3 regions of the Serratia sp. NCCP-200 genome follow, and region 3 is predicted to be linked to each of the others. Evidence: predicted binding sites of a transcription regulator. Region 3 holds the regulator's gene; each other region holds the start of a gene.
What was found. Region 3 encodes PurR, which represses purine synthesis genes. Its sites were predicted from a motif close to CANGCAAACGTTTGCNTG; they were not measured.

Region 1 (7,675 bases), on a different contig from region 3:
TGGTGCCGGAAGATGCTCTGCTTATCCAGGGCAGCGTACGTAAACGCGTGCCTGTAGCCAGCCTGCGCCCCGGTGACGTAATAGAGATCGCGCCCGGTGGCCGCTTGCCTGCCGATGCCGAGTTGCTAAACCCGTTCGCCAGCTTTGACGAAAGCGCTTTAACCGGTGAATCCGTGCCGGTAGAGCGCCAACAGGGTCAGAAAGTGGCCGCTGGCAGCCTGTCCGTCGATCAGGCCGCGCAGATGAAGGTCACTTCCGAGCCGGGTAAAAATGCCATCGACCGTATCCTGCAGCTGATTGAAGAGGCCGAAGAGCGCCGCGCACCGATTGAGCGCTTCCTCGATCGCTTCAGCCGTTACTACACTCCGGCGATCATGCTGCTGGCCGTGGCAGTGATCCTCGTGCCACCGCTGCTGTTTGCCGAGCCTTGGGAAATGTGGATCTACCGGGGGCTGACCTTGCTGCTGATCGGTTGTCCGTGTGCCTTGGTCATCTCCACGCCAGCGGCCATCACCTCTGGCCTTGCGGCGGCCACGCGCCGTGGCGCGCTGATTAAAGGTGGTGCGGCATTAGAACAATTGGGCCAAGTGCAAACCATCGCGTTCGACAAAACCGGTACGCTGACCGAAGGCAAACCGACGGTGACCGATGTGCTGCCTGCAGACGGCCTCAGCGAACAGCAACTGCTGGCCATTGCAGCAGCTGTCGAGACGGGCTCACATCATCCACTGGCACAGGCGATCGTCAACCGCGCAGCGGAGAACGGGACTGCATTGCCACTGGCCGAAGGCCGCCGGGCTCTGGCAGGTATCGGGGTTGAAGGGAAGGTTGACGGTAAAACTATCCTGATCAGCGCACCGGGCAAGTTGACGGAAAGCCAGTTGAGCAGCGAATGGTGCAGCCAGGTAGAGACGCTGGAAACGGCGGGTAAAACCGCAGTGGTGGTGCTAGAGGACGGGCAGCCTATCGGTTTGCTGGCGTTGCGTGACACCTTGCGTAGCGACGCTAAACAGGCGATTGCCGAGTTGACGCAATTAGGCGTTCGTGGCGTGATGCTCACAGGTGATAACCCGCGCGCTGCGGCCGCCATTGCCAATGAATTGGGGATCGATTACCGCGCCGGGTTAATGCCGGAAGACAAAGTGAACGCGGTAACCGAGCTGAGCAAGTTGCAACCTACCGCCATGATCGGCGACGGTATCAACGATGCCCCGGCGATGAAGGCCGCCAGCATTGGCATTGCGATGGGGAGCGGTACCGACGTGGCATTGGAAACGGCGGATGCCGCGCTGACACACAACCGGTTGACCGGCGTTGCCGAGATGATCCGCATCTCCCGCGCTACCCACGCTAATATTCGCCAGAACATTACCATTGCGCTTGGGCTGAAAGCGATTTTCCTGGTCACCACCCTACTGGGGATGACTGGCCTGTGGCTGGCCGTATTGGCAGACTCTGGAGCAACCGCGCTGGTGACAGCCAACGCCTTACGGCTGCTGAAGAAACGTACATAGTAGAACATCTGTCAGGCCCGTTATGGAAATGGGCCTGACAGCCAAAGGATTATTCTGCCAGGCCCTTACGCAGCAGGTAACGATATGGGGCCTGCTCGGTTTCCTGGGCCACCAGCGTATGTTCCATAAAGCGGCAAAAACCCGGGATGTCGCGGGTGGTGGCCGGATCGTCGGCAATGATCAGCAAGGTTTTACCGTTATCCATATGGCGCACGGTTTTGCGCACCATCATGACCGGTTCCGGACAGCGCAGCCCCAGCGCGTCTAGCGTCTGGTCTGCCTGGGCAAAAATGTCAGTCATACATCTCTCTCGATCTAAAACGATCGGCGAACCCTCGCCGGATCTGATTACCCGCTAGTTTACGCCGGTAGTTTTTCTGCGCAAGATACGTTAACGTTTGCGTTAAATTTAACCATTGCATTGAATGCCCAAACGCGTACCATGTCGCCGCGCAGTTAACAATGGGTTCCCTCACCCCACACTCAAAAAGGCTACATTATGTATTCGTTTACCGATCGACAACGCTTAATCGCGTTGGTTTGGCTATCGCTATTTCACATCGCCATCATTACTTCCAGCAACTACCTGGTGCAGTTGCCGATCAGCATTTTCGGCTTTCACACCACCTGGGGTGCCTTCACTTTTCCGTTTATCTTCCTGGCCACTGACCTGACCGTACGGATCTTTGGTGCTCCGCTGGCACGCAGGATTATCCTTGCCGTGATGGTCCCGGCGCTGTTTATCTCCTATGTGATCTCCACCGTCACTTTCCAGGGTGAATGGCAGGGCTTTGCCGCCTTGACCAGCTTCAACCTGTTTGTAGCGCGTATCGCCGCCGCCAGCTTTATGGCCTACGTACTGGGCCAGATCCTGGACGTGCAGGTGTTCAACCGCCTACGTCAACGCAGTGCCTGGTGGGTTGCCCCCGCCGCGGCCATGTTCCTTGGCAATATCAGCGATACCCTGGCCTTCTTCTTTATCGCCTTCTACAAAAGCAGCGATCCCTTTATGGCCGCCAACTGGGTGGAAATCGCGCTGGTAGATTACAGCTTCAAAGTGCTGATCTGCCTGGTATTCTTCCTGCCGATGTACGGGGTGCTGCTCAATATGCTGCTCAAACGTCTGGCAGAACGCCAACCCGCCAACCGGTTGCAACTGAGTTAACCCGCCTTCTGGTTTATACTGGGCAGCCTGATTTAACGGAGGCTGCCCATGCGCTTAACCACTCGCCAAGCTACACTTGAAGAGATCTACTCTCTTTACCTCTGCATTCCAGAATTTGGCAGTCTGCACAGCCTGAAAGATTTGCAGCAACGCATCGGGGATAACCCTTCTCACGGCTTGATTGCCGAAATTGATGGCCAGGCAGCCGGTTTTAAACTCGGCTATCAAACCGCGCCGGGGGAGTTCTACAGCTGGCTGGGCGCAGTTTTACCTGATTTTCGCCGCAAGGGTGTCGCCCAAACCATGCTGGCGGAGCAAGAGCGTTGGGCACGTTCGCAAGGCTATCAGCAACTGTGGGTAAAAACCCGCAACCAGTTCCGCGCCATGCTAATAATGCTCATTAGCCACGAATATCAGATTTTCACTCTAGAAAAGAAAGGCGAAGTAGACGAGTATCGTCTATTACTTAAAAAAAACCTGTGACATCTAGCCATACGGTCAACCAACTCTATCTGCAAAGGAATAAGGAACACCAGATGCGTAAAGTAACAAAATTGATGGGTATCGGCCTGTTAGTGCTTGGCCTGGCGGCCTGTGATAGCGCCACCAAAGACACTAATGCCCCCGCAGGCAGCGCAGCAGCCAGCGTCCCAAGCGGACAACAGGTGAGTTTATTGGATGGCAAGCTGACCTTTACTCTGCCTAACGGTTTAGCCGATCAGAGCGATAAGCTGACCAACCAGCCAACTAACGTGCACATCTATGCCGACAGCAGCAACCAGCGTGCGGTGATCGTGATCGTTGCTGACAAGGCAGCGGGCGATCTGGAAACCTTGGCCAAGCGCATGGAAGAGCAGCAACACTCCCGCGATGCCAACCTGCAGGTCATTACCAATAAAGCGGTTGAAATTAACGGCACGCCAATGCGTCAACTGGATACCGTGATCACCGTAGCAGGCCAAAAAGCCTACTCTGGCGTGCTGCTCGCTATACTGCCAGACGGTAAGCAACTGACCCTGCAAATCACGCTGCCAGCGGATAACCAGCAGCAGTCTCAAAGCGTAGCGGCTGGCGTGTTCAATACGGTGAAGATCAAGCAGTAATCGCACTGGGCCAGCATGCTGGCCCGTTTAATCTGTTACGCCAATGCCTGTGCTAACAGGGTGATCGGATGTTCACAGCGCTTGCTGGTGGACATCTCGATCTGCCATTTGCAGGTTTCACAATCGGTGATCACCATATCCACTCCGCTGGCTTCAATCTGGCGAAATAGCGAGGCACCAATGCCTTGCGAGGTTTCATAGTTTTCCGACTTGAAGCCGTAAGTCCCGGCGATACCGCAGCACTGCGAGTCCAACACCACCAGTTCCAGCCCTGGGATCTGCCGCAATAACTCCAGCGTATAGGCCGTCCAGCCCATTTTCTCCATATGACACGGCGTGTGGTAAGCCACCCGCAGCGGCGTCTGTTTGAGCGGCAAGGTGCGCCCTTGGCTGAGCAGACGATAGAGATAACGCGTAGCCAGCTCAACTCGTTCACGCACCGCCGAGGTATCCACCTCCAGCAAATGCGGGTACTCGTCACGCAGGGTAAACGTGCAGCTCGACGAAGTAGCCACCACCGGTATGCCTTTGGTCAGGACCGCATCATGCAGCGATTCCGCATTCACTTTAGCCTGCTTCTTCGCCTGTGCAATAAAGCCGTTGGCGATCAGCGGTACGCCGCAGCATTTCTCCCGCTTGAGCAGCTGCACGCCGATATCCATGGCGTTAAACACCTTGATCAGGTCTTTGCCAAGCTGTGGATGGTTGTAGTTAACAAAGCAACCGTGGAAAAACGCCACCTGCTCGGCATAGCGCTGCTGCTGTTCCGCCTGCTGGCGGTACCAACGGCGGAAGGTGCCAAACGAGTATTTCGGCAGCTCACGCCGATGGTCGATCTTCAACGCCTTATCCAACAGCTTGCGTACCGGCTTCAGGCCGGTAGTCGCGTTAACGATAGGGGCAAACGGCGTCGAGAGCGTGCCCATGATGTCAGTGTGGCTGAGGATGGCATCGCGCAGCGTCGGTTTGCTTTGGCTGAAATTGGCCCGTGCGCGTTGGATAATATCGCCGATTTTAACGTCGGAGGGGCAAGCCACTTCGCAGCGCTTGCAGTTAGTGCAATACTTCAGCGCTTCGTCGTAAAGCGCCGGATCTTTCAGCCGCAGGCGCTCCCCATCAGGCCCGGCCTGCTTTGGCCCTGGATAGAGCGGGTTAGCCTTGGCGACCGGGCAATAAGTGGTGCAGACGGTGCATTTGATGCAGCTCTCGAAGCTGTTGTCTGGTAACAGACTCATGCTGAAACCTCCTGTGCCAGGATCTGTTGGGCAACGTGCAGCGCGCCGAGCAGCGAAACCCCAGCGCCACAGCCCTGCTGCAACGGATCGTAACCGCCAGCCACGGCACCGATAGCATACAGATTGGTCATCGCCTCCCCCTGTTTTAACGCCCGTAGCGCGGTATCGGTCTGAACCCCAAATTGCAGGTACGGCTGCGGAGCAAACAGATTGGCATCGCTCCAGTCGGCGCGTTCGGTTTTGCTGTAAACGTCGAGGCCAAATACCGGCTCACGAATGCCGTCAAAAGCGGCCACCAGGCCGTTGCTGAAGAAGCTGCCGCTGGCCAGTATCACCTGCTGCGCCCGCAGCGGAATATCGGTGTGATTGCGGGTATACAGACCGGTGACGCGCTGCCCGTCGAAGCTGGCACGCAACACGCTATCCCCCGGCATAAACACCCCACCCAGTTGTTGCAAGCGCTGGCGCAAGGCCTGATGCAGCCGCATGCCGAGCACGGAAGGCGGCAGCGTGGGTAACAGATAAACGGGCTTACCGACCAACCGGCGCAACGTCATCAACGGTTCATCATCCTCTAACCCCAGGCAGGCTGGCAGGAGGATGGCCTCAGCCTCTCCTGCCTGGCGCGTGATCTCCTCCGCCAACTGAGTCAGATGTTCTGGCAGATCCAGTACGCGGGCGATATTCACCGCGCGGAACTCGCTGGGATTATTACGTAGACGATCCAAAACAGGCAGATGCAAAAATGCCACCTCAGCCTTGAGACCCTGCTCTTGCATCAATGAGCTGGCCGCCATCTGCGGTTGGAAATCCAGAAAGCCTTCAATCCCCAGCATGGCGATATTCTGCCACGGCAACTTGCTGCCCAAGGGAGAGACAGGGATCGCCAGGGGGCTGAGCCAGGTGGCACGGCGGGTCCCGAGAGGGGTCACGCGTAGATGGTTTTGGCTGCTATCACCCTGCATCTGCCACCCGCAACGCTGTAGCAATTGCTCAGCCTCCGTTGCCAGCGCGGCCACCTGTGTGGCTCCCATCAGGCTATACGGATGCTGCGGAGCCTGTTGCGCCAGTTCGGGCAAGGCAGACAGAGGCGATGCCACCGGCGTACCATCGGGCAGATGGGCCAACAGATCGAGCGAGCCGGAAGAAAAATAGAGCGCGCTTTGGCCGGAACTGACTACCGCGCAGCGCTTGCCATGCTCGGCTAAACGGATAGCACAGCTCATCCCGGCCAAGCCACCACCAATCACCACCGCATCAAATTGCATCATCCGCCTCCTGCTTAGGATCGCCTTGCGCATCTAACCCACATAACCCTTGATATACCCAACTGGTGAATTCGCTCTCCCGTAGGGCATCGCCCCAGGCGATAGGCCGCACGCCTTTCCAGCGTTCATTGAGGAAATGGGACAGTTGGGTGATGGATTGCTGCGGCGTTACCACATTAAACCGCGTCAACAAACCTGCGGCACGGCAGGCACACAACTCACCCTGGCAGGTCCCCATACCCACGCGGGTACGGCGGCGCAGATCGACCAGATTGTTGACGGTCAGAGAATCCACCGCATAGCGCACCTCACCGGCGGTCACTGCTTCACACTCACACACCAGGCTGTTGTCCAGCCGGTTGCCAGAAGGGACCAGGCTGGCGCGATCGCCATGGCGGTATACCGCCGAACCCCGGATGCTGGCAGGCAGTGAAACCACGCTGCGCACCGTTTCTTCGGCGCTCTGGCGGGAACCGGGCAACGCCACTTCCGCCGTGGTGCAAGGGCTGTCGATGCCTAGCTTGGCGCAGACCAGATCGGTGGTCCATTCGGCCATCAGCCGGTAAGTCATCAACTTGCCGCCGGTAATGGTGATAAAACCTTCCAACCCATCGCGCGCCGCATGATCGAGCAGCACGATGCCACGGCTGACGTTACGCCCGGAGGGATCGTCGTCGCTGGCGACCAGTGGCCGCACGCCCGCATAGGCACGCAGAATGCGCGTTTGCGCCAGTTTCGGAGCCAGCAGCGTGCCTTCGCGGATTAATATATCCACTTCCTGTGGCGTCACGACCATGTTGTCGATCTGGTCGTAATCGATGTGGGTAGAGGTGGTGCCAATCAGCGAGATGGTGTCGCCAGGCACCAGAATGTCGGCATCCGCTGGTTTGCGGCAGCGGTTAATCACCATGTTATTGATGCGATGGCCCAGGATCAGCAACGCCCCTTTAGCAGGGAACATACGGATGCGCAGATCGGCATACTCGGCAATTTGCTGGCCCCAGATCCCGGCGGCGTTGACCACCACCTGAGCATGAATATCGTACTGCTGTGCAGCCTTGTGATCGAAAACGCGCACGCCCGTAACGCGATCGCCAGTACGTAACAAACCGGTAACCTGATGATAGGTGAGGATTTGTGCGCCATGTTCACGCGCATCAAGCATGTTGGCCGCCGTTAAGCGGAAAGGATCGACGGTGCCATCCGGCACCCTCACCGCGCCGATCAGCGCCGGGTTAGCCGCAGGTTCCAGGCGTAATGCCAGCGCGGGGTCAATAGCTTCGGCCTCAATCCCGGCGCTGCGACAGGCGGCAATAAACTGCTGCTGAAAGGCCAATGAGTCCTGAGGCAAGGTAATGAACAGGCCGTCGGTACGCTCGATGCAGTGGTG
Region 2 (7,675 bases), on a different contig from region 3:
CCATTTCGGCGTTGGAATGTGAAAAAGACTCTAACAGCAGTGAAGCGTCCTTGTCCGGCCCGCTGCTCTGGCACTTGATGGTAGCAAGCTGCGTCAGCAGTTTACGAAGTGTCTGGTAGTAACGTTCGTCCGGCAGGATCGGGGCGTGGGCATCCAGCATTTGTGAATACTGTTTACGCTGGTTCTGGTACAGCCGCTCCAGGGTCGGATCGACCAGTACGCAATACTGACGATAGCTGCGCTCCATTTCCAACGCCACGCTGGTCATTGCCTCACTGCGCCGGGCATCCACCAGCGTCGTACGGTTGATATCCGCCGCCTGCGCGCTGAGATGATCCAGGCTTTGGTAGGCCTGATAAGCCAATACCAGCAGCGGTAACAGCACCAGCAGGAACGCCATTACGACCAATTGGCGCAACGAGCGTGGAAATAGACGCCATCTTTTCAAAGAAATCATCTCATTATCTCTAGTCTGCCCAGATGCTAACCGACAATCCGGGGAGAGAAAAGCCCGGCAGCGGATTAATGGCGTTCAGATAAGCAAAAACGCGTTATCCCAAAAGAGGAAACTGATGTGGTTTGAGAACGTATCGAGGGAAATAACGGAGGCAACGCGCTTTGGATTTTGACGCTGGGGCATGATGCCCCATCGCAAGGAATATGTGGATGCCCTTACTCCTCGTCCCCAGGTGATGTAGCACTAAGCTGGCATCTGATTGGGACGAATAGCATCCAAAAAGTATCCGGGATTGATGAACATTTCATCACAGTTGGATACTAGGCGGTGCCTCACTCCACGTGTCGTCCGATGCTTGATAAAGTCGCTTGCGCGTCTGTTATCGGTTTGGTTGGACGATAGGCACCATTTCTTAGGCATCATTCGGAGGCTTATGAGGCGCTGTTCCGTGCTAGACGGGGCCAATCATAAAAAGTTGAATGAGCAACTGATAGTTATAATGCACCTTCCGTGCCAACTTTACAAAAATATTTTCACAACATTGTTTATTAACGATAATTTATTTTTATGTCACTTCCAGCGCTCTACTTGGGTAGTCGAGCTTGAGTATTAATCCGACATACCGTCGCCAAAACACGACAACTAAACTCAATCGCTTTAACCCTGTTTAAAATCAATTAGTTAAGTGTCTCTTTTTAGAGACAAGCAATATGGCCTTTGTCTCAAAAAACCGACACACGGGCTAACCACTTAAAAAATAAAGAAAAAAGGCGCCTACGCGGCGCCTCAGTAAACTTCACGCAAACCTCTGGTTAAATCATCCCAGTTGCTTGCGAGCGTTGCGGAACATGCGCATCCAAGGGCTGTCTTCACCCCACTCCTCTGGATGCCAGGAGTTGCTGACGGTGCGGAACACGCGTTCTGGATGTGGCATCATTACGGTGGCGCGGCCATTGCTGCTGGTCACTGCGGTAATCCCATTCGGTGAACCGTTCGGGTTGGCAGGGTAAGCTTCAGTCACTTGACCATGGTTATCGACAAAGCGTAACGCAACCAGGCCGTGATGTTCCAACGCCGCCAGATGCGCCGCATCGCGCACTTCTACATGGCCTTCACCATGAGAAACGGCAATCGGCATGCGCGAGCCTGTCATACTCTGCATAAACAGCGACGGGCTACTGGCTACTTCCACCAGGCTGAAGCGCGCTTCGAAACGATCCGACAGGTTGCGCACAAAGCGCGGCCAATGTTCAGCCCCCGGGATCAGTTCACGCAGGTTGGACATCATCTGGCAACCGTTACAAACGCCCAGCGCCAAGGTCTGCGGGCGATGGAAGAAATCGGCAAACTCATCACGTACGCGCTCGTTGAACAGTATCGATTTCGCCCAGCCTTCACCAGCCCCCAACACGTCGCCATAAGAGAAGCCGCCACAGGCCACCAGCGTGTGGAACTCTTGCAAATCGCGGCGGCCTGCCAACAGATCGCTCATGTGAACATCAACCGCATCGAAACCGGCACGGTGGAACGCTGCAGCCATCTCAACGTGAGAGTTAACCCCTTGCTCACGCAATACCGCAACTTTAGGGCGTGCGCCCTTGGCGATATAAGGTGCCGCGATGTCGTCGTCCGTAGCGAAGGTCAGCTTGACGTTCAGGCCCGGATCGCGCTCGTCCTGCTTGGCCTGGTGCTCCTGATCGGCACATTCCGGGTTATCACGCAGGCGCTGCATCTGCCAGGTGGTTTCAGCCCACCAGGTACGCAGAGTGCTGCGGCTTTCGCTGTACACTGGTTTGCCAGCGCTGGTGATAACGAAACGATCGCCACTCAGCGCCTGGCCAAGGTGATGCACGTTATCCGTCAGACCGTGTTGGGCAAAGACTTGCTGTACGGCTGCCAACTGCGCAGCTGGCACCTGGATCACCGCACCCAGTTCCTCGTTGAACAAGGCAGCCAAGGCGTCGGAACCCAGTGCCTGAATATCGACTTCTACGCCGCAATGCCCGGCAAATGCCATCTCGGCCAAGGTGACCAACAGGCCGCCGTCGGAACGGTCGTGATAGGCCAACAGCGCACGATCCGCCACCAGTTGCTGCATCGCGTTGAAGAAACCGGCCAATTGCTCCACGTTGCGAACATCGGCTGGCTTGTCGCCCAGTTGGCGATAAACCTGCGCCAACGCCGTTGCCCCCAGGGCATTGTGGCCATTACCCAGGTCAATCAATAACAGTGCGCTATCACCCTTGTCGGTTCGCAGTTGCGGCGTCACGGTGCGGCGCACATCTTCCACGCGAGCAAATGCGGTGATCACCAGCGATAGTGGTGACGTCATTTCCCGCTGTTCATTGCCTTCCTGCCAGCGGGTTTTCATCGACATCGAGTCTTTGCCCACCGGAATGGTGATCCCCAGCGCCGGGCAAAGTTCTTCACCCACCGCCTTCACCGCTTCATACAGGCCAGCATCTTCGCCAGGGTGGCCCGCTGCGGCCATCCAGTTGGCAGAAAGTTTCACCCGCTTGAGCGAACCGATTTCCACCGCGGCCAGGTTGGTCAGCGCTTCCCCAACTGCCAGGCGGCCTGAGGCGGCAAAATCCAGCAATGCGACGGGAGCACGCTCACCGATCGACATCGCTTCCCCGTAATAGCTGTCCAGGCTGGCCGTGGTTACCGCACAGTCGGCTACCGGGATCTGCCACGGGCCGACCATCTGGTCGCGCGCAACCATGCCGGTGACGGTACGGTCGCCAATGGTGATCAGGAAGGTTTTCTCCGCCACGGCTGGCAAGTGCAGCACCCGCTTGACCGCATCGGCAATGGAGATATCAGCACGCTGCAACGCTTCGCCGCTCGCCTGTTGACGTTTCACGTCGCGGGTCATTTTTGGCGTTTTGCCCAACAGTACATCCAACGGCATGTCGATCGGCTGATTGTCAAAGTGACGATCGTTGAGCGTCAGATGGCGTTCTTCCGTCGCTTCACCAATCACCGCAAAAGGTGCGCGCTCACGGCGGCAGATTTCCTCAAAGGTCGCCATCTGCTCAGGCGCTACCGCCATCACATAGCGCTCTTGGGATTCGTTACACCACACTTCCAGCGGGCTCATGCCCGGCTCGTCGTTGAGAATGTCACGCAGTTCGAAACGGCCACCGCGGCCACCGTCGCTAACCAGTTCCGGCATCGCGTTCGACAGGCCACCGGCACCCACATCGTGGATAAACAGGATCGGGTTGCTATCGCCCATCTGCCAGCAGCGGTCGATCACCTCTTGGCAGCGGCGTTCCATTTCCGGGTTATCACGCTGTACGGAAGCAAAATCCAGATCGGCATCGGACTGGCCAGAGGCCATCGAAGAAGCCGCCCCGCCGCCCAAACCGATGTTCATCGCCGGGCCACCCAGCACCACCAGTTTGGCACCCACGGTGATCTCACCTTTTTGCACATGATCGGCGCGGATGTTGCCCAGGCCGCCTGCCAGCATGATCGGTTTGTGGTAGCCACGCAGCTCAACGCCGTTGTGGCTATTGACGCGCTCTTCATAAGTACGGAAGTAACCGACCAGTGCCGGGCGACCAAACTCGTTATTGAATGCCGCACCGCCCAATGGGCCTTCGGTCATGATATCCAGCGCGGTGACGATGCGATCCGGCTTGCCGAAATCCTGTTCCCAAGGCTGCTCGAAACCCGGTATACGCAGGTTGGAAACCGAGAACCCTACCAGGCCAGCTTTCGGCTTCGCGCCACGGCCGGTAGCGCCTTCGTCGCGGATCTCACCGCCAGAACCGGTCGCAGCTCCTGGCCAAGGCGAGATCGCCGTCGGGTGGTTATGGGTTTCCACCTTCATCAGGATGTGTGCTTCTTCCTGATGATAGTCATACAGGCCGCTTTGCGGCGCGGCAAAGAAGCGCCCTACCTGGGAACCTTCCATCACCGCTGCGTTGTCTTTATAGGCAGAAAGCACGTAGTCCGGCGTCTGCTCAAAGGTATTTTTGATCATTTTGAACAGCGACTTCGGTTGCTGTTCGCCGTCGATGACCCAGTCGGCGTTGAAAATCTTGTGGCGGCAATGTTCGGAGTTGGCCTGTGCGAACATGTACAGCTCAATATCCGTTGGGTTGCGCCCCAACTCGGTAAAGGCGGCCAGCAGGTAGTCGATCTCGTCCTGCGCCAGGGCCAGCCCCAGTTGGGTGTTGGCCTGTTCCAGCGCGCTGCGGCCCTGGGCCAGGATATCCACCGTCTGATACGGGGCGGGCTGATGATGAGAGAACAGTGTTTCCGCCTGTTGCAGCTCGCTGAATACCGTTTCCATCATGCGATCGTGCAGCAGGGAGGCAAGCTGTTGCCACTGGGCATCGGTCAAGGTCGGCGCTGTGACATAAAATGCCAGGCCGCGCTCAAGACGAACCACCTGCGTCAGGCCACAGTTATGGGCGATATCGGTGGCTTTGGAAGACCACGGCGAAATGGTGCCCGGACGCGGCGTCACCAACAGCAGGCGGCCTTGCGGAGCATGTTCAGCGAGAGAAGGACCGTACTTGAGCAACCGCTGCAGCTTGGCCTGCTCTTCGGCGCTTAGCGGTGCGCTGACATCGGCAAAGTGAACGTACTCGGCATAGATATCAACGATCGGCAGTTGAGCATCCTGGCAGCGGGACAGTAGTTTGGTAATACGAAAAGCCGACAAAGCGGGCGAACCACGCAGTATTTCCATAATCAAAGTTCTCTCGTCTTCGAAGCAACTGGGTTCAGCACTTCATTGGGCGCAACAGGGGGAAAACGCGCGCCATTATAGATAATCCGCGCCGCCGACGAAACCGTTTGCGTAGCTATTATTGATAAAAGCTATTCCCGCTGACGAATTCTCATAACCTATCAATAAAGTTGCACGCTGGCGTAATGTTGCGCAAAATGCCCCGGCACTGGTGATTTAACCATGAAAAAATCCTGATTCCGGTCAATATAAAGCGTGCATCTATTTGAGATAACTATTTGAAACGCCTAAAAATAAATTACATTCTAATCGGTGTTGTGGCCCTGTTGCTGGCGCTAGCCCTGTGGCCCAATATCGCCTGGCGTGGTGGACAGGGAGGCCAACTCGAGGCGATCAAAGCGCGTGGGGAACTGCGCGTCAGCACGTTAAACTCACCGTTAACCTATTTCACTACCCCACAGGGGCCGAGTGGCCTTGACTATGAGCTGGCCAAAAGCTTTGCCAACTACCTGGGGGTCAAGCTGGTGGTGATCCCACACCAAAACATCAATGACCTGTTTGACGATCTCGATGACGACAATGCCGATATTCTCGCCGCCGGGTTAATCTACAACCGGGATCGCCTCAGCCGCGCCAGTACCGGCCCGGCGTACTATTCCGTTTCCCAGCAGTTGGTTTATCGGTTGGGTACCACGCGGCCAAAATCCTTTGCCGATATCAAAGGCAAGCTGGCAGTGGCCTCCGGTTCGGCGCACGTCAGCACGCTAAAGCAGCTCAAACAAAGCAAATACCCCGATCTCAGTTGGGAAGCGTCGAGCGATATGACGTCAAAAGAGCTGCTGGAACAGGTGGCCGATGGCAAGCTGGATTACACCATTGGCGACTCCGTGACCATTGCCCTGCTGCAGCGTATCCATCCACAGCTGGCCGTCGCTTTTGACATTACCGATGAAGAGCCAGTGACCTGGTATCTGAAGCGCAGCAATGACGATAGCCTGTACGCCGCGCTGCTGGATTTTTATAGCCAAAGGGTAGAAGACGGCACGCTGGCACGGTTGGAAGAGAAGTATCTGGGGCACGTGGGCAGTTTTGACTACGTCGATACCAAAACCTTCCTGTCGGCCATCGACTCGGTATTGCCCACTTTCCGTTCGCTGTTTGAAAAGTATGCCAGCGAAATTGACTGGAAGCTGCTGGCCGCCATCGCCTACCAGGAATCTCACTGGAATCCTCAGGCGACCTCCCCTACGGGTGTCCGTGGGCTGATGATGCTGACCAGGGCCACTGCAGACGGCCTGGGCGTCACCGACAGGCTCGATCCGGAGCAGAGTATTCAAGGCGGGGCGCTCTATCTGCAGCGTCTGATGGCGAAGGTTCCCGATACGGTGCCGGAAGATGAGCGGATCTGGTTCGCACTGGCCGCCTATAACATGGGCTGGGGCCATATGCTGGACGCGCGTAAACTCACCAAAAACCAGCAAGGCAACCCCGACAGTTGGGTCGATGTGAAACAGCGCCTGCCGATGCTGAGCCAGAAGCGCTACTATCCATCACTCACCTATGGCTATGCCCGTGGCCGCGAAGCCTATAACTACGTGGAAAACATCCGCCGTTATCAGGTCAGCCTGGTGGGCTATCTGTTGGAAAAAGAGAAGAAGGCGGTAGAAGCAATGAAACAGGCCGAACTGGCCAAAGGCTATCCTGCCGTGGAAGCCAAGCTGGCGCTCGCCCTGTAGTGATTCAATATGTAGTTATTGTGGGTCTTTTCCGGCCCGTTGCGCCAGCTTCAGCGCTTTTTTCTGCTCGCGACGCATGCGGAAAAAGTTGCTGAGGGTGGCGGCGCACTCTTCTGCCAGCACGCCCGAGACGATTTCTACCTGATGATTCATGCCCGGATGGCGCAGAATATCCACCAGCGAACCCACCGCTCCGGTTTTTTCATCGGCCGCGCCGTATACCAAACGACGGATGCGGCTGTGCACCATCGCCCCGGCGCACATCACGCAAGGCTCCAGCGTGACATACAGCGTGGCATTCAGCAGGCGATAATTCTGCAATACCGCTCCCCCCTGCCGCAGCGCCATGATCTCAGCATGAGCGGTGGGATCGTGGCGGCCGATCGGCCGGTTCCAACCTTCGCCAATCACCTGATTGTCCAGCACCAGCAGCGCCCCAACCGGCACTTCACCTTCCTCCTGCGCACGTTGAGCCAGGCTTAACGCCTGACGCATCCAATACTCATCACTATATTCATTCACCACATCAATCCTCGTGCGCATCGCGGCGGGCATTATACACACTAGTCCCTTTTGCCGCAGCCACTCGGCCCTGTTGATGCAAATAAGCTTGAACCCGCCACGTTTGTCGATCGCTCAAAACGCCACCAACAAATCAATAACATCATATTTAATGATGATTAAATTTTGTTCATTTCTTAAAATTTCAGATAAACGTTATAAACCGGTGGAAAATCAAGCCGTAAAATTAAGCAAATTTTTTCTAACTAAATT
Region 3 (7,675 bases):
GGCTGGCGCTGATTGCCCCAGCGGAGATTTGCAGATCCTGCTGCATTGCCCCAAAGGCGGGCAGGTACATATCGGTAGCCAGATAGCCCAACATACTCAGGCCGGCCAGGTAGAACATAAATCCAAAATTTCGCATTGCTATTTCTCGTTAAAATTATGTTGTCGCAGGTTTTGAAGCGCCGGCAAGTGTATACGGCTGGATCTCTGCTTGTGAAACGGTAATATTTGCAAGGTGCTGTTAAAAAATTTGAAGGCAAACATATGTGGTCTGAATATTCACTCGATGTGGTAGATGCGGTAGCGCGGACCGGCAGTTTCAGCGCGGCGGCACAGGAGCTGCACCGCGTTCCTTCTGCTGTGAGCTATACGGTGCGCCAACTGGAGCAATGGTTGGCGGTGCCGCTGTTTGAACGCCGTCACCGCGATGTGGAACTCACGCCGGCGGGGGCGCTGTTTATTAAGGAGGCGCGAGTTGTTATCAAAAAAATGCTCGATACCCGACGACAGTGTCAGCAGGTGGCCAACGGTTGGCGCGGGCAACTGCGGATTGCGGTCGATCTGATCGTCAAACCCCAGCGCAGCCGCCAGCTGGTGCTGGATTTTTATCGCCATTTCCCCGACGTAGAACTGATGGTGCAGCCGGAAGTATTCAACGGCGTGTGGGATGCGCTGGTCGATGGCCGCGCTGAGATGGCCATTGGTGCAACGCGTGCGGTGCCGGTGGGCGGCGGTTTTGCCTTTCGCGATATGGGCTTTATGAATTGGCTCTGTGTAGTACATGCTAAACATCCGCTCGCCGCCTTGCAAGGAAAGCTGCGCGACGAACAGCTACGGCCTTATCCCTCGTTGCTGTTGGAAGATACTTCGCGCAATTTACCCAAGCGGGTGACCTGGTCGCTGGATAACCAGCGGCGATTGACCGTGCCGGACTGGGTTTCTGCGGTAGATTGTTTGCGTGCCGGGCTGTGTGTGGGCATGGTACCCGCGCATCGGGTATTGCCGTTGGTACAAAGTGGTGAATTGGTAGTGTTGCCACTGCATGAGCCTTTCCCGCCCAGTGCCTGCTGCCTGACCTGGCAGCAAAACGCCCAGTCTCCGGCCATGGCCTGGCTGTTGGACTATCTGGGCGACAGCGAAACGCTCAATCAGGAATGGCTCAGTGAAGAGGAGCCGGGTGGTTAATCGGGCGCAGTATTGCAGCGCCCCAACAGGAGTTAACGGCGGTAATCGACAAAAGGACCATCGGCGACTGAGCGGCGCTCGATCAGTTTTGGATGTACTTCAATCACCTGCGATTCTTCACGCTTGCTGATAATGCGATCCAACAGCATGGTAAAGGCCATCTCGCCCAGGCGCTCTTTCGGCTGGTGAATGGTGGTCAGCGCCGGGGTGAAGTAGCGGGCATTACGCACGTTGTCGTAGCCAATCACCGAGATATCCTGCGGTACACGCAACCCCAGCTCATCGGCGGCGCAGATCGCCCCCATGGCCATAATATCGCCGCCACAGAAAACGGCGGTTGGACGATGCTTTTGCGACAGGATCTGATGCATGGCTTTGTAGCCAGATTCAGGCTCGAAATCCCCCTGCACGATCCATTCTTCGCGCACTTCGATGTTGGCTTCCTTCATGGCTTTCAGAAAGCCCTGGTGGCGACCTCCACCGGTATTACGCGCCAGTTGACCAGGAATGGCACCGATGTCACGGTGGCCACGTTCGATCAGGTAGCGGCCTGCCAGGTAACCGCCCTCGAAGGCATTGTCGATAATGGTATCGGTGAAGTCTCCGCGCGCGGTACCCCAATCCATCACCACCATGGGAATATTACGGTAATCTTCCAGCATGCCCAGTAGCTGATCTGGATATTCTGAGCACATCACCAGCAAGCCATCGACGCGTTTTTGCGCCAGCATTGCCAGATAGGCTTGCTGTTTATCCAGATTATTGTGCGAGTTACACAAGATCAGGGTATAGCCTTTGCTGTAGCAGCTGTTTTCCACAGCTTCGATCACTTCGGCAAAATAGGGGGCCTCGCTCGAGGTGGCGAGCAAACCGATCGATTTCGTGTGGTTGACCTTGAGGCTGCGGGCCACCGCGCTAGGTGAATAGTGCAGCTCTTTGATGGCGGCCCAAACGGCCGTTTTGGTATCTTCGGCGACGAAACGCGTTTTATTGATAACGTGCGAAACGGTAGTGGTAGAAACGCCAGCGCGTTTGGCCACATCTTTAATCGTTGCCATGTAAAAAATGACTCCTAAACCCACATGTTACAGCATGTAAGTATGATGTTAATCGTTTGCCTGCGTAGATCCTTCCCCAGATAAGCGAAAACTGAGTTTTTAGTGCTGAAGTCGTAAATCGCTTGAACAGGGAGGGGCAGTTTATCGGTACGCAGTTGTGAACTGCGGATTTTGTCGCATATTGAAGAAAAGTGGAAGAGCTAATCGGTAATTATCAGCGGGGAAAGCATAACAAGATTTTAATCACGAACTGTGGGAAAATGATTTGACGTATAAACTGTGTGGCTTATGCTCTGGAAAAGCCAATCTGAGAGGGAGTTGTATATGGATACCAATTTGAAGATGTCATTACTCACCACCGTGGGTGCTTTGGCAATGATTATTGCGTTCAGTTTTATTGCCGCATTGAACTGATCCGTAGCAGAAAAACAAAGGCGCAGCTTCATGCCGCGCCTTATTAGCTAGTCACCCGCCGTTAAGCCAGGTTTTCTGCCACGAACGCCCAGTTAACCAACGCCCAGAAGTTTTCCAGGTACTTTGGCCGCGCATTGCGGTAGTCGATATAGTAAGCATGCTCCCACACGTCAACGGTCAATAACGGAACGTCTGCGCCGGTCAGCGGGGTTGCCGCATTTGAGGTGCTGACGATCGCCAGACTACCGTCCGCTTTTTTCACCAGCCAGGTCCAGCCCGCGCCGAAGTTTTTCACGGCGGCATCGGTGAACTGCTCTTTAAAGGCGGCGAAGGAGCCGAATGACTTATTGATGGCCTCTGCCACTGCGCCCGTTGGCTCGCCACCACCTTGCGGTGATAAGCAGTGCCAATAGAAGGTGTGGTTCCAGACCTGAGCGGCGTTGTTGAACACGCCGCCGGTGGAGGTCTTGACGATCTCGACCAGGGATTTGCCTTCGAACTCGCTGCCTTTCACCAGATTGTTCAGGTTAACCACGTAGGTGTTATGGTGCTTGCCATAGTGGTATTCCAGCGTTTCTGCGGAAATGTGCGGTTCGAGAGCGTTTTTCTCATATGGTAATGCAGGTAATTCAAACGACATTGCTTTCTCCTTTTATAGACAATACGCCTCTCCGACGCTGCAGGCCTAAGGGGCCGAGGGCGGAAAAACGCAATTGCACCACTTTTGTTATGGTTATTAATCTTAACAACTTTCGGAGGGAAAAGAACATCCAAAGTGTGCCAAGTGACTGATTGTTTAAAGTTGCAGCGGGTGATAGAGAGCACGGCCGAGCAGTTGGCTCAGCCGTGAAAGGTTAACGGATGGTGGTAGGGGTCACTACGCGGCGGGCACCAATGTAATGGTTTTGCCAATAGTCGTTATCCAACTGACTGATGCGAATTTCTTCACCGGTGCGCGGTGACTGGATGAACTTACCGTTACCAAGATAGACGCCAACGTGATCGGCGGTGCCACGGTTGTTGATGCGAAAGAACACCAGATCGCCTTTCTCCAGCTCATTACGCTTGATCGGCGCTGCATCACGCAGGTGGTACATTTCGTTGGCGGTACGCGGCATTTTGATTTTCACCACGTCTTTGTACGCGTAATAAATCAGGCCGCTGCAGTCAAAGCCTGTACCAGGTGAAGACCCACCCCAGCGGTAGGGTTTGCCCATTTGCCCCATCAGCTTGGCCATAGCTGTTTGCTTGGCGTGCTGGTAGCGTTTTTTGTGAGCGGCGGAAAGTTTCAACGGCTTTTCGCGGCCAGCCAATTTTGCCGTAGCTTTACCTTCTTCACGATGGCGACCATAACCTTTTTTATAGCCTTTTTTAGGCGGAGTTACTTTTAGCTTGGCTGTTTTGGTTGCTTGGCTTTTGGTTTTAACGCGGGTGGTTTTTTTTGCGGTCTTTAAGGTTGCTGGTTTGGTTTTTAGCGTTTTCGGAGGGGTGGCTGCCTTCACTTTTTTATTGGCTTTCACCGCTTTCTTTTTCTTGCGGTCGTCAGGCCGGGCTTCATTAACGTGACTCTTGCGCTGCTCGGCAGAAACACGTGCCTGTGGCGCAGCGTGCGCCAAATTGAAGAAGAGCTGCGTAAATAGCAGCACAAAAAGTGTAATAATTAACCGCATATCGACGTTACCAACCTTGGCTCCGAAACAGAAATCGAATGAGTCACAGTATTCCCGAAATTCACCCTATAAAACAGCGTGGATCTCATAAATACTAATCCATATTGTGAGAAAACGTTAATGGCATTTTTATTGTTGCAAAATCAAACGTCTGCCGTCTAAAAAAGCGACACAGATCATGTGGTTGGCTTAATGCTCGCCAGCATTGGGCAGCGCAAATATAATAGTGAAACGTCCCGATTAAAAATGTTATTCTGAGGCCATGTTTTAACCGGTTCTGTGTGACCGCCGCTTTTGCTGAGGCAATCAGAGAATGTCCCTGCAAAAGATGGCGTTTTCTTGGCACCGGTCCTGCCGCTACAATACCAGTGTGATGCATGTTGTAGCCATGATGTGGCTTGAGGAAGCAATAATGACGACGATTGAAAAAATTCAGCAGCAAATTTCTGCCAACCCGATCCTGCTGTATATGAAAGGCTCACCGAAATTGCCAAGCTGCGGTTTCTCTGCTCAGGCCGTGCAGGCGCTTTCAGCCTGTGGCGAACGTTTTGCCTATGTTGATATTCTGCAAAACCCGGACATCCGCGCCGAGCTGCCAAAGTACGCCAACTGGCCAACCTTCCCGCAGCTGTGGGTCGATGGTGAACTGGTTGGCGGCTGCGATATCATCATCGAGATGTACCAGCGTGGTGAACTGCAGCCGTTGATCAAAGAAACGGCCGAAAAGTATAAAGATCAGGAAGACCAGCAGCCTTAATGGCGCAGGGTTTTACCCAATAAAATCGGGCGGCACCTTTAACAGTGCCGCCCGATTTTTTATGTCTGTCAGTTTGCCTGTAAGCTATTGCGATTCAACGTTGGCAATCGGCCAGCCACCGAGACGTTTCCAGCGGTTGACCAGTTCACAGAACAGCTGGGCGGTTTGCTGGGTATCATACAGGGCTGAGTGTGCCTGGCTGCTATCAAACGGCATACCGGCGGCGATACAGGCTTTGGCCAGCACCGTCTGTCCTAATACCAGCCCACTAAGCGCAGCGGTATCAAAGGTGGCAAACGGGTGGAACGGGTTGCGTTTCAGGCTGGCGCGCTCGGCGGCGGCCATCAGGAAACTGTGATCAAAGTTGGCATTATGCGCCACGATGATCGCCCGGTTACAGCCCTGATCCTTAATGCCTTTACGCACGGCTTTGAAAATCGCATGCAGCGCATCATATTCACTCACTGCACCACGCAGTGGGTTATGTGGGTCGATACCGTTGAAGGCCAGCGCTTCTGGTTGCAGGTTCGCCCCTTCAAACGGCTCTACATGAAAATGCAGCGTTTCATCTTGCTGCAACCAACCATTTTCATCCATTTTCAGCGTGACGGCGGCAATCTCTAGCAGCGCATCGGTCTGAGCATGAAACCCGGCGGTTTCCACATCAATAACAACGGGATAAAACCCACGGAAACGGCCACTCAGGGCGTTAAGATCACTTTTTTCGGCCATCAGTTTCTTATCTTTAGCGAATTCAGCGCGCATTATGACAAATTTCTTGTCTTGGTGCAGCGGAGATAGAAAGCAGGGCGCATGGCGCGCCCTGGAGAAACCTCAGTTACCGAGGCCGTGACCTGCATGCTTGTTCTCGATCAGTTCGATCTTGTAGCCGTCTGGATCTTCGACGAAGGCAATCACGGTGGTACCGCCCTTGACTGGGCCAGCTTCGCGGGTGACTTTGCCACCGGCCTGACGGATGGTGTCGCAGGTGGCTGCTACATCATCGACGCCCAGTGCCAGATGACCAAAGGCGGAGCCCATGTCGTAGCTGTCGACGCCCCAGTTATAGGTCAGTTCGATGACCGAGCCTTCGCTTTCATCGCTATAACCCACGAAGGCCAGCGAGTATTTGTACTCGGTGTTTTCGCTGGTACGCAGTAAGCGCATGCCTAATACCTTGGTATAGAAGTCGATGGAGCGTTGCAGATCGCCGACACGGAGCATGGTATGGAGTAAGCGCATAATTTCCTCTGATTGGATATGCCGCGGCTGACGGCAGGTGACTTGAACAGCGTCAGACAGTATAGCCTTGTCGCATAAGGCAATTCAACGCGTGCGGTTGGTGATAGAGTAGGTTACGTTGTCACAAACAAAAATAGCTGCGGATAATAGTGCAGCAGGCGGGAGCCATACAGAACGCCGACACGCCGTGGATCCATCCATGGAGGCTCGTATCGCGCGTCGATGCGCTCAACGGTCGGCTAACCTGTATGACCCCACATGTCAGAGGCTTAGTGTGTTGCGGTATTTAGCGCCCCTGTTTAGCTGAGCGTTACAGTGTCGGGTAATCGGTATAACCCTCGGCACCGCCGCCGTAGAAGAAATCCGCACGCTGCTCGTTGAGTGGAGCCTGCTGTTTAAAGCGTTCCACCAGGTCTGGGTTGGCAATATAGCTGCGGCCAAAGGCGACGGCATCAATAAAGCCTTGGGCGATCAGCTCTTCCGCTTTCTCAGCCGTATAGGCACCCGCGCCAATAATCACGCCTTGGAAGTGCGCTCTTACTGCATCGCGGAACGCGGTGGAGTAAGGCTTGCCACCGGCCCAATCCGGCTCGGAAATATGCAGGTAGGCGATACCGCGCTTGTTCAGCTCTTCGATCAGATACAGCGCCGCTTCCTCCTGATCTTCGCCGTTGTCCAGGCCATTGAACGGGCCCAACGGTGAGATACGGATACCAACGCGATCGGCACCGATTTCAGCAATGCTGGCATCGACCACTTCCAGCGTCAGACGGGTACGGTTTTCAATGCTGCCACCGTATTGGTCAGTACGTTGGTTGGACGCCGGAGACATAAATTGGTGCAGTAGGTAACCGTGCGCGGCGTGCAGTTCAATATAGTCAAATCCGGCTTCACGCGAGTTGGCAGCAGCCTGGCGGAAATCGTTGACGATCCCCGGGATTTCGTTGGTTTCCAAGGCGCGTGGGGTAGAAGTTGGCACACGCACCCAGGCACCGGTTTCATCACGTACCGTGGTGCGGGTTTCGGCATTGATCGCTGAAGGCGCGACGGGAGCCTGCTGGCCCGGCTGCAAGCTTGAGTGGGAGATGCGGCCTACGTGCCAAAGTTGCACAGCGATATGCCCCTGTTTGTCATGTACCGCCTGGGTGATTTTTTTCCACGCGGCGATTTGTTCTGGGGTATGTAGACCGGGAGCTCCGGCATACCCTTTCGCCTGGAAAGAAATCTGGGTGGCTTCGGTGATCAGCAGGCCAGCGCTGGCACGTTGAGCATAATATTCCGCCATCAACGGCGTAGGGATGTCACCTGGCTCGATGCTGCGCAGGCGAGTCAGCGGGGCCATGAACACACGG

Region 1: the regulator PurR is predicted to act here: its motif matches at 1,902-1,919, upstream of AC6HVW_RS19965 (7-cyano-7-deazaguanine/7-aminomethyl-7-deazaguanine transporter).
Region 2: the regulator PurR is predicted to act here: its motif matches at 5,262-5,279, upstream of purL (phosphoribosylformylglycinamidine synthase).

The regions. Positions count from the first base shown of each region.
Region 1 is NZ_BAAKUJ010000006.1:276,508-284,182, reverse strand. It holds gene AC6HVW_RS19975 (zinc/cadmium/mercury/lead-transporting ATPase) at 1-1,514, shown strand, start outside; gene tusA (sulfurtransferase TusA) at 1,564-1,815, opposite strand; gene AC6HVW_RS19965 (7-cyano-7-deazaguanine/7-aminomethyl-7-deazaguanine transporter) at 2,014-2,679, shown strand; gene AC6HVW_RS19960 (GNAT family N-acetyltransferase) at 2,728-3,162, shown strand; gene AC6HVW_RS19955 (DcrB family lipoprotein) at 3,216-3,782, shown strand; gene glpC (anaerobic glycerol-3-phosphate dehydrogenase subunit GlpC) at 3,818-5,017, opposite strand; gene glpB (glycerol-3-phosphate dehydrogenase subunit GlpB) at 5,014-6,285, opposite strand; gene glpA (anaerobic glycerol-3-phosphate dehydrogenase subunit A) at 6,275-7,675, opposite strand, start outside.
Region 2 is NZ_BAAKUJ010000001.1:116,551-124,225, reverse strand. It holds gene AC6HVW_RS00610 (sensor histidine kinase) at 1-457, opposite strand, end outside; gene purL (phosphoribosylformylglycinamidine synthase) at 1,275-5,168, opposite strand; gene mltF (membrane-bound lytic murein transglycosylase MltF) at 5,444-6,901, shown strand; gene tadA (tRNA adenosine(34) deaminase TadA) at 6,917-7,423, opposite strand.
Region 3 is NZ_BAAKUJ010000003.1:366,591-374,265, forward strand. It holds gene punC (purine nucleoside transporter PunC) at 1-136, opposite strand, end outside; gene punR (DNA-binding transcriptional activator PunR) at 262-1,182, shown strand; gene purR (HTH-type transcriptional repressor PurR) at 1,215-2,240, opposite strand; gene cydH (cytochrome bd-I oxidase subunit CydH) at 2,565-2,654, shown strand; gene sodB (superoxide dismutase [Fe]) at 2,716-3,294, opposite strand; gene AC6HVW_RS11880 (C40 family peptidase) at 3,509-4,324, opposite strand; gene AC6HVW_RS11885 (Grx4 family monothiol glutaredoxin) at 4,734-5,081, shown strand; gene rnt (ribonuclease T) at 5,166-5,846, opposite strand; gene gloA (lactoylglutathione lyase) at 5,916-6,323, opposite strand; gene AC6HVW_RS11900 (alkene reductase) at 6,634-7,675, opposite strand, start outside.